Regions from separate parts of the Prevotella sp. LMAG:51 genome, predicted to be linked through region 2. Evidence: riboswitches for the same ligand, from Rfam matches in the RefSeq annotation. Region 2 holds a riboswitch; the other holds the start of a gene.
The links. Region 2 has a riboswitch for S-adenosylmethionine ahead of CCC32_RS11905 (NADAR family protein). Riboswitches for the same ligand answer to the same signal wherever they lie in the genome.
Positions count from the first base shown of each region.

Region 1: another riboswitch for S-adenosylmethionine. It lies ahead of CCC32_RS08515 (hypothetical protein); the one in region 2 lies ahead of CCC32_RS11905 (NADAR family protein).

Region 1 is NZ_NALQ01000022.1:220,185-227,580, reverse strand. It holds gene CCC32_RS08535 (nitroreductase family protein) at 1-94, shown strand, start outside; gene CCC32_RS08530 (MmcQ/YjbR family DNA-binding protein) at 91-471, shown strand; gene CCC32_RS08525 (TIGR04076 family protein) at 706-1,053, shown strand; gene CCC32_RS08520 (hypothetical protein) at 1,208-2,074, shown strand; SAM-I-IV-variant riboswitch at 2,231-2,342, shown strand; gene CCC32_RS08515 (hypothetical protein) at 2,341-2,550, shown strand; gene CCC32_RS08510 (NADAR family protein) at 2,547-3,278, shown strand; gene CCC32_RS08505 (HNH endonuclease signature motif containing protein) at 3,298-3,885, shown strand; gene CCC32_RS08500 (N-formylglutamate amidohydrolase) at 3,994-4,707, shown strand; gene CCC32_RS08495 (hypothetical protein) at 4,713-5,795, shown strand; gene CCC32_RS08490 (helix-turn-helix transcriptional regulator) at 6,413-6,619, shown strand; gene CCC32_RS08485 (coiled-coil domain-containing protein) at 6,673-7,396, shown strand, end outside.
Region 2 is NZ_NALQ01000029.1:111,775-119,066, reverse strand. It holds gene CCC32_RS11925 (hypothetical protein) at 1-529, shown strand, start outside; gene CCC32_RS11920 (hypothetical protein) at 542-1,471, shown strand; gene CCC32_RS11915 (DUF4372 domain-containing protein) at 1,610-1,768, shown strand; gene CCC32_RS11910 (transposase) at 1,937-2,449, shown strand; SAM-I-IV-variant riboswitch at 2,567-2,690, shown strand; gene CCC32_RS11905 (NADAR family protein) at 2,683-3,450, shown strand; gene CCC32_RS11900 (hypothetical protein) at 3,463-4,518, shown strand; gene CCC32_RS11895 (S-adenosylmethionine synthetase N-terminal domain-containing protein) at 4,530-5,318, shown strand; gene CCC32_RS11890 (hypothetical protein) at 6,136-7,292, shown strand, end outside.

The DNA of each region.
Region 1 (7,396 bases), on a different contig from region 2:
CATCTCCATGATTGGCTATACACAGATGGACTTGGGCATTGCGAAGTACCACTTTGAGTTAGGTGCCGGAAAGGATAATTTTGATTGGGTATGAACATTGAGCAGGTCAGAGAGTACACGTTATCACTTCCAGGAGTGACCGAAGACCAGGCGTTTGGTGAAGACATCCTTAACTTCCGCTTGGAAGGAAAGATATTCGTCTGCCTTTGGTTAGGCGGTGGCAGATATGATATGAAGGACGGAGTTTCAAGAATTGCTTTGAAACTGTCACCAGACAGGAATATCGAGCTTAGAGAACGATTCTCAGCCGTGACACCAGCCTATCATTGGAACAAGACGCACTGGAGCGATGTATATTACGAAGAAATGGACGAAGCAATAGTAAGGGGGGTGATTAAAGAGTCACACCAACTCATTGCATCGAAACTTCCAAAGGCAATTCGCTTAAAGTATTTGTCTGAATGTGATTGATTTAGATGTGGAAAATGAAAATTAAGAAACGTAAAATCAAGTACGCAACCATCTTCTTTCTCTGCTGGTTGGCCCTCCTGGTATTCCTCGTAGATGGAGTTTTGAAATTCCATACATTGGTTGACTATTTCGGCTCCTACGCATTGGTGGAGGTGTCACTGCTGTTATTGGTCATTCTGCCTACATGGGCTGTTTACAAATTCACTAAAGAAAAATAAAAAGAAACATATATCTATGAAGAAAGTAAAGATTACCATCCTCAAAACGATGCTGTATGAGGGCTTGGCTAAAGAATATGGTATCTGTGGGCTAAAAGCCTGTTCCATGATGAAAGTAAGCGATGTATTTTACGCTGACTACGCTAAGCCGAAAGGCTTTTGTGACGAGGCGTGGAAAGCCCTCTACCAGTATGTGTTTGCCCTGGCACACGGTGCAGACAAAGGACTTTTCTATTATGGTGACTGGATCAAGGAACCTGGGGTGACCATCGTCAGTTGCAATGATGGTCTCCGACCAGTTATTATGAAGTTGGAGGCAACGGATGAGGACGCAAAGATAGAATATACTACTGTGGAAAGATGATAGGTATTGCTTTCCAAGCAAAGCGAACAAACATATTTACGCCAAAAATTGGATAAGGCAATTTGAGATATAAAACGACATAATTATGCTCTCTTACAATAAATAAAACAATTTTTACATATTATTATTGACTATAATGAGAAAAAATAAATACATGAAAAAAATCTGTTGCATATTTTTCTTTTCCCTTTTAACTTTTCCTGCAATTGGTCAGCAAAGAAATAGTAAGGGCCAAAAGATAATAAGCAAGATTGAAGCATATTCACAAAGGGGAGACAAACCTTATATTATCATTGACTTTAAATATAATTCAAACCTTGAGTTACAAGAAGTCGTTCAACAAGCACCTGCAAGCAAACAGACTTTATATTGGAAGAAACAAGGGAATGCCTTAACACAAAAGGTAGTATGGGACTATCAAACTATATACAAGCCCTCCAAGTACACCTACGCCCTCACTCCTGATGGATATATCCATACCAAAACCATAGATGATTTAGGCATAGATGGAAGTGTTCTAAGACACTTATATGAATACCACTATGATGCAAAAGGCACTAAGTTGTCCATGATTTATGAACGAACTTTTTTCAAGGAGCGGAATGGAAAATTTGTAGAGTTATCCGACCGTGATAAGACTTATTATGGTTGGGACTCCAATGATAATATGTTCAAATCAGATTTAGATTCATACCAATGGAAAAGAGGTCAAAAAGAAAGCAATTTGCCGATAGAATGGAATGCGTTTAAGTATTACGATGAACTTTTGAACGACACAAACCTTAATTTGGCCCTTATTGATGAAAGTTTAAGAGACATCAATGACTTCGTATTGTTGACGGAATGGGTCAGTTGTCACTCAAAACATTTAGTAGAAAAGAGATATTATACATTTAGTTATATTTATGACAACAAACGTGGTAACTCAGATAAAGACGAAAACAAAGGGAATATTATACGGATAGATGTTTACCAACATGGACACTTAGATAAGTTCTTCAAATTATACTATATGATGTAGCCATTATGTTCATAAATAACCAATTTGAGATATAGGGCTGTATCTAAAAACTTTTGCCGAATAAACAATTGTTAACGCCGATTATTTTGATATCTCAAATATTTTATATACATTTGCAACGCTTTTCGGGAGATTAGCATTAGTTCTTTGAGAATTTGACAGCATCAAGAGACAGCCTTTGAGCTGCCCCAACCGAGCAACATATTCGCCACGGTGGGAAAATGATGTGAATTAACATGGTTATTTATAGTTAATTAAAATAGAATATGAACATTCAAAATTACATTTCGGCTTTTAGTGGCGTAGAGACTTACAATGTTTCTATGCTGGATTTCATGTGGAAAAAACTCATGGCTTGCAAGGAGGCTTTTGAATATGGCCGTGAACCAAGCATCGACTATGCCTTGCTGAACAGTAAGCACATCAACGTCTTAGGTAAGGAACTTTCTTTTAACCAATACATTATAGCAGCATGAATAATATTGTATTAGGTCGTGAGGAGAAGTACGGAATCTCTCCACAAATTTGGACGTATGATATCCTGCGAACCATTGTAAATGGCATTCATCTTAATTTCTGCAACACTGCAGAGGGATTCCCTTTCGACTTCAACGGGCATACCTTTATCGAAAGCATACGTCTTTTTATGTGTGGCGAATGGTCAAACAACACTGAAGATCACCTTCGCATTCAAAACTCCATTCTGCAAGAGCGAAGCAGTTGGGCTTGTTATAGGTTCGTCACCGCATTGAATTGCAGAAAAATACGGAACGACTTCCCAGCTTTCCAGCTTCAGTGGATGTTGTTTGTGACGTGGCAGAAATGCATGTGTAACGCCGACTTCCGCCGTATGCTGTGCAGCGTTCCACAATGTGTTACACTGGTCCGGGACAAGACAGGAGACGATTACCAAAATGCCACTTTTTGGGGGTGTCTAAATGTAGAGCGATGTAACCGAGAAAAGAAACTTCGGGAAGACTTTATCCGCCGTCGTGAAGGGCAAGACCCGAAAGAATGGAGGCAAAAACTGAAGCGTGAACGTGAGCTGCTGAAAAATGTCGGCGAGTGGAGGGGGCAGAACAATATGGGTAAGATTCTTATGATTTGCCGTGATTGCCTTATAGGGGGTAACAAACCTCCTATCGACTACGACCTGCTGAATCGGTCGAATATCTACCTGCTTGGTGAACGATTAACTTTTTAAATATATTCAAACAGCAAATATGACAAACGATTATTGGATTTTCTACAAAAGGAAGAATTGCTATGATTTAGTCATTGACATCTATGACTGCGACTATATGGAACGTCCACGCGAAGAGCGATTCAGCGAGTTAAAGTGCCTCTTGAAAAACGACATCATGGACATCAGGCGAGTTCATATTCAAGGAGACGACAATGGAACCTATCTTGAGATAAAGAAATCATTATGCGGCATAGAACGCATTGTGCAAATTCATCATTTGATAGAAAAGACCTATGTGTGGTTGACTCCTTGGCACGAGAAGAACCCCGTATTTGATAACGGCATTTTGGCGTTAGACGAGACACTTGACAACAGTCATATACCTCACTACAAAGTAATTAGTCCCAAGAAACGTAACAATCAACAGAACGGGCACGAGGAAGGAGAGCTCTATGTAAAGGCTGACGGTGAGGTGTACACCATTGTCTACGACACCGAGCGTCGAGTATGCGAATTGGTGTGGGAAGCTTTTCAGGGCGAAATCCCACAGGGCCACCGAGTGTGCCATATCGACGGCGACAAGCAAAACAACAGGTTTGACAATCTGAAATTAGTCGAAGAATAACAATAAGAGTCCTCCCCTTACAGCAAAGGGGGAACAGGCTGACGCTCTTGCAATGATAGCACAGCCATCAGCATAAAAAAGGATTCAAACAATAAAAACGCAAACGACATGCAATACGAACGAATTGTACTTAACGAGCCCCACGCCTCTGTCGAGGGGCTTTACGACGAACGACTGAGTTTCTGGAATATTGACGACCGTTTTATCAATGACATTGTGCTGAAGTGGACTGACTGGCACACCGATTATCTCTTTCATGGTTTTAGGGACGAGAATGTCAGAACCGTCAGGTTTCCGTATTCCAGGTTCATCGTGGATGCCGAGCGACTATGGAATGACCCATTGGAGCAGAGTGGTCAAGGCTTCGTATATAAATGTTTTGGCGGTTACACCCGCCTTGTTCCCGAAGAAGCCGAAGCCCAGCTTCTTGACTTATGGCATTGGCACCAGCAACGCCTAAGTGGGCATCTCTGCGAGGGAGCCTTATTATTGGATTGCCATTCATTTCCCCACGAAATGAGCGATGTGGATATATGCATCGGTTTTAACGAAGACTGGTCTAAGGCCGACAAGACTACGATAGAATTGGCTGTCAACCTATTCGAGGACAGTGGCTATCGAGTAGGCATCAATGAGCCGTATAGCAACTCTGAGACGCCAGTGAGCCCGTTCCTGTATCAGTCGATGATGCTGGAGGTCAACAAGAAGGCTTATATGAAAGCAGGCACCCTACAGCTGAGTCGTGACAAAAGACATAAAAGGAGTGTGAATGAACTGATGGAGAAACTTTTAAGTCTGCTGTTGAAGCAGAGAAATATATAATAGTTATGAGTATAGTAGCAGAACCTTTCAAAGAAGTTAAGGGACTATTCCCTGAGGGCAAAATCATCCTTACCGACGGTCGCGTGCTCGACTGTTATCCGCTTGCGGAACAGAAACCTGAGAAGATAGAATCCGACTCTCTTGAGTTGGACCGAACAGGGCAGTATCTCATCATTGGCAGACATAAGCCTACCCCTGTGCCTAACCCGTCGGCGACTGTCGTGGAGCAAAGGCAACTCTTCATTAGCAATGCCTTCTATCTGTTGGCACACAAAGAGCGCATCCTGAGCGACAGCCGCATGTTCCTTTGTCCCGTGGCCATTCAGAACGGCATTGCCTATACGGGCACATCGGGATTCCGCAAACCCACTTTAGGCGTATATCTTGAATGGTGGGGACTGGTAAAAGAAGCCATGCGCACAGACAAGAAAGGTTGTCGAAGCCTTGTCTATCAATTGGCAGGCAGTCCGCTGAGCGGGCGCAACTGTTGCAGTGCCGTGCGTGAGGACGGAAAGACTGAAACCGTAAGTCTGTCGTCGTTCGGCCGCCATTGGGGCCCGTTTATGCAACTCAACCAACGTTATACCGAGGCCAAACAACTCTATCAAGCCTACACACTTCAGAATGTGCTCGACATCTTGCATCAAGAAGACGACAACAGCAAGGCTGACTTTTCGGTCATGATTGACGTGCAGTTCATGAAACGCGAGATTGAACGCCTCAACAAACGTATAGAGGCGATAAAAGAAGAATGCAACAGGTGGCACGACAAGTACGAAGACGCACTGACAAGGTACAACGCGGAGGAAATGCGCCAAGTGTATGCCGACTGCGAGGCCTTCGAGGCCCAAGTCACCAAGGAGATTGACGCACTGAAAGCAGAGAAGAAAGACCTGAAGGCAAGTTTGAAGCGGGGACGCATAGACAACGTATCATACCAACGTCGGCTGACACCGTTGAAAAAGCATATCAACGACTTGTTTTTCAAAATCAGTTGTTACCATCATGAGAAGGTAAAACTGACGTTCCCTGACGAAGAGGACATCAACTTCAATTTGATTACGAAATATTTCAGTAAAAAAGAATAAGGGAATAATATGTCGCAAGAACAAGCTATGGCAAATGTGCCACAACAGGAACGCTGTAATATTGCTCGCATTGGATTTTTCGGTAAGGGAAGGATGTATGAAGCATATATCAGGACTGATGACGAATGCCAAGTTCCCCATTTCCATATAAGGAACATTTATACAGAGACTGACACCCCGATTCTGTTAAAGTCGAACCATTATTGTCTCCATTCTCATAAGGACTGTAAGGTTTTATCTGATACGGAGCTACAGCAGTTGGCATGTTTTATGGCAGAACCATGCAGAAGTCCTCGTTTCGAAAACAATTACCAATATGCTACTGAGTTATGGAACCTGAACAATGAAAAAAGCTGTTTGGCAAATGGAGATATACCCGACTACGCTTATACAACTATATTCGATAAGTATATTCGATAAGCAAGTGAAATGACAAATCCCAAAACAGATTTGCATAGTAATGTTTACGTGATTATTGATCTTGTTTGAAAGTGATTAATTAAAACACATCTCGTTTTAAAGATAAATATAAAAATTTATTATTTTCCAGCCCAATATTTTGTTTATTCAAATAAATGTTGTATCTTTGCACAAAAAGCAATTAAATTTACTTAAGAATGAAAGAAGTTAATCGAATAAAAGTAGTATTGGCAGAGAAAAAACGTACTTCAAAATGGTTGGCAGAACAAATTGGCAAAAATCCTGCAACAGTGTCCAAATGGTGTACTAACACTATTCAACCTAGTATGGATACATTGTTGGATATTGCCAATGCTTTAGAAATGAATATTCAAGATCTTCTATTACCTACTAATCAAAAATAATATTAAATTATAATATGAAATGTCCGAAGTGCGGATTCGACAGAATCCTTCCAATGTACAAAGTTTGTCCGAAGTGCAAACAACCATTGAATGTTTCCACCGCAGAAACATCAAAAAGTAATGAACCACAGCAGACTCCAGACACCAAGTTGTTTACGGGTATTTTCTGGTCTTATCCTAAAGCGATGAAAGACCCGGAAAAGTTTAAAGAATACGCCAAAAAGAATCCGAATGATAGTGCTCGTTTGATTAACAAGTGGAGAGAGCAAGGGAACGATGTCAGTATATTAGCCGATGCTCATCCTATGAATACTTCATCGCACGTTGCTATTCCAACTTCTTCACACCAACAAGAAAAGCCTTCACAAGCAACAACGCCTTCTGCAACCTCGTCTCAAGCATCTGTTTCGACAAAAGGAAAAGCAGATGTGAATGTTTTGTCAGTTGGTAAGGATCATAAGAAACACTATGTTTCATGGACTATTGCTCCCGGTCAGATTGCCCGTAACATCCCAGCTCAAGAATTTATTGAGATGTCTGATGCGGACGGTGTATACGTACAGGAAGGCGTAACAGCTGTCTTGTTCATTGATGGCGTTCAAGCTGCCGAAATGGAAGGTGGCGTTTATACGTTTGCAACAGAAAAAGTACATAATAGTGCTCATAAAGAAAAAATTGAAGAAGATGCAGATATCCGTGCGAAAGAAGGACTTGTTCAGAAACTTGGCCGCATCGGCAGAAGCGTAGCTCATTTCTTCTATCATAGTCATGACGCGA
Region 2 (7,292 bases):
AAGTGGATTCGCATCCAAACTTTTTGTAAAGACCAAGTATAAGAACTTTATCCGCCAAGATTTTGCCGATTTCCGTCTACATTGGATGCTGTTTGTGGTTTGGCAGAAGTGCAAAGGCAATGCTGAGTTTGCTCGTTTATTGTCACAAATCTCCCAAGATGCCGTTATCATAGAAAACACAACTAAACAACGTTGTGAAAGTAAAGAGGTATGGGGATGTAGCAACCATGAGTTGACTATTTATCGTGACTTAGTAGCTAACAAAGTCGTAGAGCAAGCTAAAGTGTCTAATCCAAAGATTTCAAAGAAGGCGTTGATTGAACTTGTTGCACAGGAAACAGGTAAGATTAACAATATCGGGATATTCACAGGACAAAACAACTTAGGAAAGATACTAATGATTTGCCGTGACTGTCTTATACAAGGCGTAGAACCACCAATAGACTATGCTCTTCTTAATCGTTCAAACATATACATCTTGGGGAGACGGCTTTCGTTTCCAACAGATAAAACATCAATGTCAAACTAAAAGTATAGAAGTATGAAAACATTTGATTCTATAACATTGGTAAACGGAAAAGTACTTAAACTCTTTGGAGGCCAAAAGCATAGAAACAACAATACGATAAGATATTTTTGTGAACATGCTAATTTCTTTTACGAGCATCAAGATACCATCTTTGACAATAGCCGTATGTTCTTAGCTCCTGTTTATCTAAACGGAGATTGTATCTATACGTTAGGAGGATTGTTGGAATGGTGGAAGCATATGCCCCAAATGGCTACTCTCAAGAATGAAGGTGTAACATATTATATAATTGCTGTATCATCATCTTGTTCAAAAGGTTTCATCACTGTAACTATGTCGGGCGAAGTCAAAGAGTTTTCTTTTCTCAGCGACTATGCAGACAGAACACGTAGCTTAGACGAACATTGTTGCCGATACAGCAAGGTTGCACGTGACTTTGAGCATCTAAGCCTCAAGAATGTGTATGATACAGTTGCATCATTAGCCAAGCAAAGAGAGGAGGAAAGGAAAATTGAAAAGATATGGTCTCCTTATCGAGACAACATAGAATTGCTATATAAGCACAGAGAAGAAATCCTTACTCATAAAGATTGGGCGATGGCTGCAATACCACTTAAAGTATATATGGTACAGCTGCCAATCTATATTGGCACGATGCTGAGGCTTTGGACAAATGAAGACAAGTGGCTGACACATCCTTGTGTATGTGGTCACAAGGCTTTCATATACAGCTTTGCAGGTAGTCCGTTGAGCGGAACAACATCCATATCCTACAAATGTGTACATTGCCACAAACAAGGCAATGCTCAAGTAGATGGCTTTCTCTGTCGAGCACATACTCTTGCCGTTACACAACAAGAATTATCCAAAGAGGCTGAAGGTATAGAAGCTATTACATTGAAAGAAATTATAGACAATATAAAAAGAACAAATTTAAAGTAATTAATTATGATTTACTAGTGATGCGATATTAATCGCTTAACTATAGTTATATATTTGATATTTAATCATTTACAAGCGTTCTTTGTTTTTTTTGATTTGAAATTGATTGAGTAATTTTGCAGCCAAAACTGCAAGACTATGAACATCGGCAAATATATCTTTGCTCAAGTCATCGACTTCATACCTCGCTACCAATTTGACAAGTTGGTGAAGAAGTATAAAGGTGACTGGCATGCAAAAGATTTATCCTGCTATAACCAGTTGCTCCATCTGCTATTTGGTCAGATTACTGGTTGAGTATCCATCCGTGATATTTGTCTGTGCCTAGAGGCTCATGGAAGTAGCATATACCATCTTGGAATTCGCAAGTCCGTTAATCAATCCAATTTATGTCGTGCTAATGAGAAAAGGGACTATCGCATCTACGAAGGACTTGGCATGTATCTAATCGGTATTGTCCGACCAATGTATTCAAACACAAAGGTTGCTGAGATAACGATAGACAATGTCCTCTATGCGCTTGACTCCACAACTATCTCAACAAGCATTGTTCTGGCTGCATGGGCATTGGGCAAGTATAGCAAAGGCGCAGTCAAAAAGCACACACTGCTGGATCTTCGTGGAAGCATTCCGGCAAATATCCATATTACAGATGGAAAATGGCATGACAGCAATGAATTGGATGAGATTGTGCCTGAACCATTTGCGTTCTATATGATGGACAAAGCATACGTTGATTTCATAGCTTTGTTTCGCTTTCACAAAGCCGGTGCATATTGGATAAGTCGTCCCAAAGACAATATGAGATACGAGGTCGTTAACCATAGTCTAGACTTTTATCCAAGTACAGGAATCTGTGGCGATTTCATCATAAAACTGACTACCCATAAGTCGAAGAAACTCTATCCAGAACCTATCAGGATGGTTTATAACAAGACCCAATATCTAAATCATTTGATAAGCACAAATACTATTTAGCAAAATTCAAAACTATTCATCGTTAACTATTCTTAGCATAGTTTTTTCGTCTTTTTCAAAATAAGACTGTAATTTTGCACTCACTTTCCAAAATGGGGAGTTGTTCTTTTATTTATTGACAAGCATCAAGAGACTGTTTAAATACAGAACCAACCGAGCAGATTAGCCATTGCCACGGTGGTAAAATAGATGTGAGTTTAAGGCTTGATTATTCATCTTTAAATTAAAATTTTATGGCAACATCAAAAACATTAGAAATCATCTTAGGTCGTGTGGAGTACATCAACGCTTCACACTTTAACTGTTTGTCGTTCTCCAAGACTTCTGACATGGTGAATGGCATTAACGTGCGTCTCAGTAATATGGCAGGTGGCTATCCGTTTTCATTCGGTGGTGCGACTTGGCATGATAGTGAGACGCTTTATTTGTGTGGCGAGTTTTCGGACTCATCTGACGAACATCGGGCTATACAGGAGGAAATGCACCGACAGACAAGCGGCTTTGCAGCCAAACGCTTTGTCAAGAACAAATACAAGAGATTCATCCGTAGTGACTTCTCGACATTTCGCATACAGTGGATGCTTTACGTAGTATGGCAGAAGTGCAAGGATAATGCGGATTTTGCCAAGATGCTCTTGCAACTACCAAATGACGCTATCATTATCGAGGACACAACCATACAACATTGCGACACAAAGGAAGTTTGGGGATGCACCAACTTTGAGTTGGCTGCAAGAAGAGCAGAGGTTAAAAAGGAAACCATCAAACAGGCTAAGGCTGACTATCCAAACATATCCAAGGCTGCTTTGAAGCGTTTGGTAAACAGTGAGACTTGCAAAGTCAATGGCATTGGAACGTTTGTCGGTCAAAACAACTTAGGCAAGATTCTCATGATTTGCCGTGATTGTCTTATACAAGGCGTAGAACCACCAATAGACTACAACCTCTTGGAGGCGAAAGATATTCACATTTTAGGCAAACGTATTTCATTCATACATTAAATAGATTAGAACATGACACATAGTAACACAGAACAACCAAAGAACAGCATCACATTAATGAATGGTGCTGTACTTGAGTGTATCCCAAAAGAATCACATCAAGGCGACTTTGTACCCGATAAGATGAAATTGGATGCAACAGGTACATATTTGAGTTTAGGCAACAAGCCTTGTAAGCCACAACCACGAACATCAGAAGAATTTGAACGACAGAAGAAGCTCTTCACGGATAACGCTTTCTACCTTTTGGCGCATCAAGAGCGCATCATGCGTGACAGTAGAATGTTTCTTGCTCCTGTAGCTGTACAAAACGGGCTCGCCTACACAGGTACTTCGGGATTCAATGCTCCAACATTGGGCATATACTTGGAATGGTGGAATGAATGTTCTATGGCTTTACGAGTAGATAAAGAGAACCGAAGAAGCCTTGTATTTCACTTGGCAGGCAGTCCGTTAAGCGGTGCGAACCACTGTGCCGAGGTTTACGAGGATGGCAGGACAGAACCGGTACAAGTTTCTTCATTTATAAGCCATTGGCGACCATTCACTGCTATCAATACACGTTATGACGAGGCAAAGCACATCTATCAAGCCTACACACTTGAACAGGTACTTGACATCCTGCACGCTGAGGATGATGAAAGTTGGGACTATTCATCTGAAATTAAGGAACGCTTTATGCTGTCTGAGATAAACGAATTGAAAAAGAAAGTAGAGCGACTAACCAAAGAATCCGATAAATGGTACTCTATGTATAAAGATACTTATATGAAGTACAAGGATGCTGAGATTAGTGAGGCTTTTTCAACTTTTCAATCCTTCAGAGAGGAGTGTGAGGCTCAAATCAACGCTATCAAGATGCGTAAGCGAGCATTGAAGGCAGAACTGAAAAGCGGTGGCATGGATAACATCGCTTATCAGCACACGTTAACGCTGCTGAATAAGCAAATAAGAGAGTTGGAGTTTAGGGTAAGTACTAAAAAGTATGAGTTAATCAACAAATACCTTTCAGAAGGTATTAGTTACGATACGATAGAAAGTTACATGAACAAAAAGAATAACATTTAAGAGTAAGAACAATGATTGAAAAAGTAAATCCTTCGCATCCGGACAAGGTTGCAGACAGAATTGCAGGGGCATTGGTTGACCTTGCGTACAAGAAAGAAGAGAATCCGAAAATAGCAGTTGAAGTATTGCTCGGACATGGTGTTGCAAATCTCATTATTGAGAGTAGTGTGAACATTTCAGACGCTGAGGCTGAAGCTATTGTTAGCCGTATTACTAAGCGTAGAGACTTAAAAGTATCTCTCGTAATGGTAGCTCAAGACCCAATACTTGCAAGCAACCAAGACGGAGAAATCCGCTGTGGCGACAATGGTATTTTCCGAGGCGTTCCACTCACAGAGGAGGAGCGTACCCTCAGCAAAATAGCCCATGACATCTATGAGCGTTATCCTTCAGATGGTAAGTATGTATTAGGCAATGGTAAGTTGATTATCTGTCAAAGCAACGCCAAGACTGAGGATTTAAAGAAGCTCTATCCTACCGCAGTCATTAATCCTCTTGGAGATTGGAGTGGCGGAACAGATGTCGATTCGGGTGCAACAAACAGAAAGTTGGGCAGTGATATGGCGCAATCAGTTTCGGGTGGCGGTCTAATGGGAAAGGACCTTTCCAAGGCAGATGTTTCCGTCAATATCTACGCTTTCTTGAAAGCTCAAAAAACAGGCAAGCCTGTGGAGTTATTCTGTGCCATCGGTGACACAGAGATAGATGGTAAACCTTATCGTGAAATAGTGGAAATCGCTCGTAACTACATCACGAGAATTGGCGGATTCGAGAAATTTGCCGAGTGGGGATTGTTCTAATAAGCAAGTGACATGTACAAATTTGATATAGACATAACTCCATCCCTCAACGGAAAGAAATTCATTTGGAAGGCATTTGTGAAATGTATACCATTATGCAGCTGACAGGTCATACCAATGAACGCACGTTCTACAAATATGTAAAGGCAACCCCCGAACAGATTGCCAAGCTATTGGATTTCAACTCTATCGGATAGCTATCCTATCGGGGATAAGCAGGGACGAAATCGGGGACGGTTTTGGATAAAATGTACAAGAAAGGGGATTTGTTGACAATCAAGCTATTACGTCAACGAATCCCCTAACTTATTGAGTTTAAATTAACTCATCTTTATTTGAGTGGCTGTTTATCGGTATTCCGATTACTCCCACTCTATTATCATTCATCTCAGATAATCAATCTGTTGACCATCATTCAAGACCCTTTAGGGGACGTTCATAGGGGACGTTTATATCAAGTGCAAAGGTAATCAAAATAATCCATTGTCGTGTCAGTACTCCAGCACAATATCCTATTTTTTAGCGATTTTTATTGAAATTTGCTTGAGTTCGTAAACTTTAGTTATTGTTATAGATTACTTTCTGGTACCATCTTCCATACATTATTAGTGTTGATTTAAGAAACTCCCAATCTTCTTGATATAATAATCAAAGGGTTCTTTGACGTATTGAAACAAACAAAATCAAATGGTCGGAGACCCTAATTCATTTTATTTAAGATGAAGAAAATTTTATTTCAAGATGTTGGACTTTCAAGGAAAGGACTCATCACAAATTTAACCACTCTAAACCATATCTTAGGAAGGGAGTTAGGTATATGATGGTTAGTAGCGAGTCTCAATTTATGGTATCCGTATCCAAGGATATTTATGTCAGCAAACAGCAAACCTCTGCCGCCATCATTAGTGGAGAAGAAGGCAGAAAGGCGAGAAAGGAATGTGGACTGAAGGCCAAACTCTGTTTCAAAGTACAGACAGTAACTCCTTCTTCACTCTTGGATTTGTCTCTTGAAGGACACACATTCTGCCCTCTCTTTGGCAATTTCACCACACCACCTCCACAGACTACCTATCTTCGCAAGGATGGCTACTTCACGATGGAAGGCAAGTGCGGTCAGTTCTTCCAAGGCTCATACTTCATTGGTGTGGACATAGACAACACTAAGTACACTCCACAAGAGTTCGTTGACAGACTCAGACTGAAACCAACTCTTTGGTACACTTCTCTGTCACATCTACAGAAGGACAAGAATGGAGATGGGCAACTTGACTCTCGATTCAGACTAATCTACGTCTTTAACAGTCTCATCCAAGACAAGTACTACTTCCGTTACTGTGCATCCAATCTGTACAAGATGATAGAAGAGAATACCCAAGAAAAGATTGAAGACAAGTGTGGACTTAGTTGCTGTCAGTACTTCAATGGAACTTATATCCACTCTGATGAAATCAAATCTGATTATGGCTTGACTAACAGTATCTACTCATTGGATGACATTCAAGTCTCAAATGAAGGTTATCTTAACTATCTTAGGATTAACTGTGAGTATAAGTCTTTGGATAAGGTTAAAAGAAAAGAGATTAAGGATAGGATTCTTACACTTTTGTCTCAATCTGATTTAGGGCAAACAAACCACCAAGAGAACACACATTTAATATCAGAATGGAACAAAAATGGAAGGTCTGATGATGAGGAAGACATTGACCTTGACCAACAGATGATTAATGATTACCGCAGATTACCTTGGGATGAATTCTCCGGCATCTACAGACACAAATATCCATTGGTTTATAGAACGGAGAGAGAGGATTGGTTATCCTTGGAATTAGGTAACAAGACTATCAAATACCAATTCTGTAATGAAGACTACCTCGAGCTAAGTTGGATTGGAAGTATTACAGCAAACGGCATCCGTATCAAAAGGGCTGATGGTCAACACAGACGTAGCACGTTGTTCCATCGAGGATGGCTACG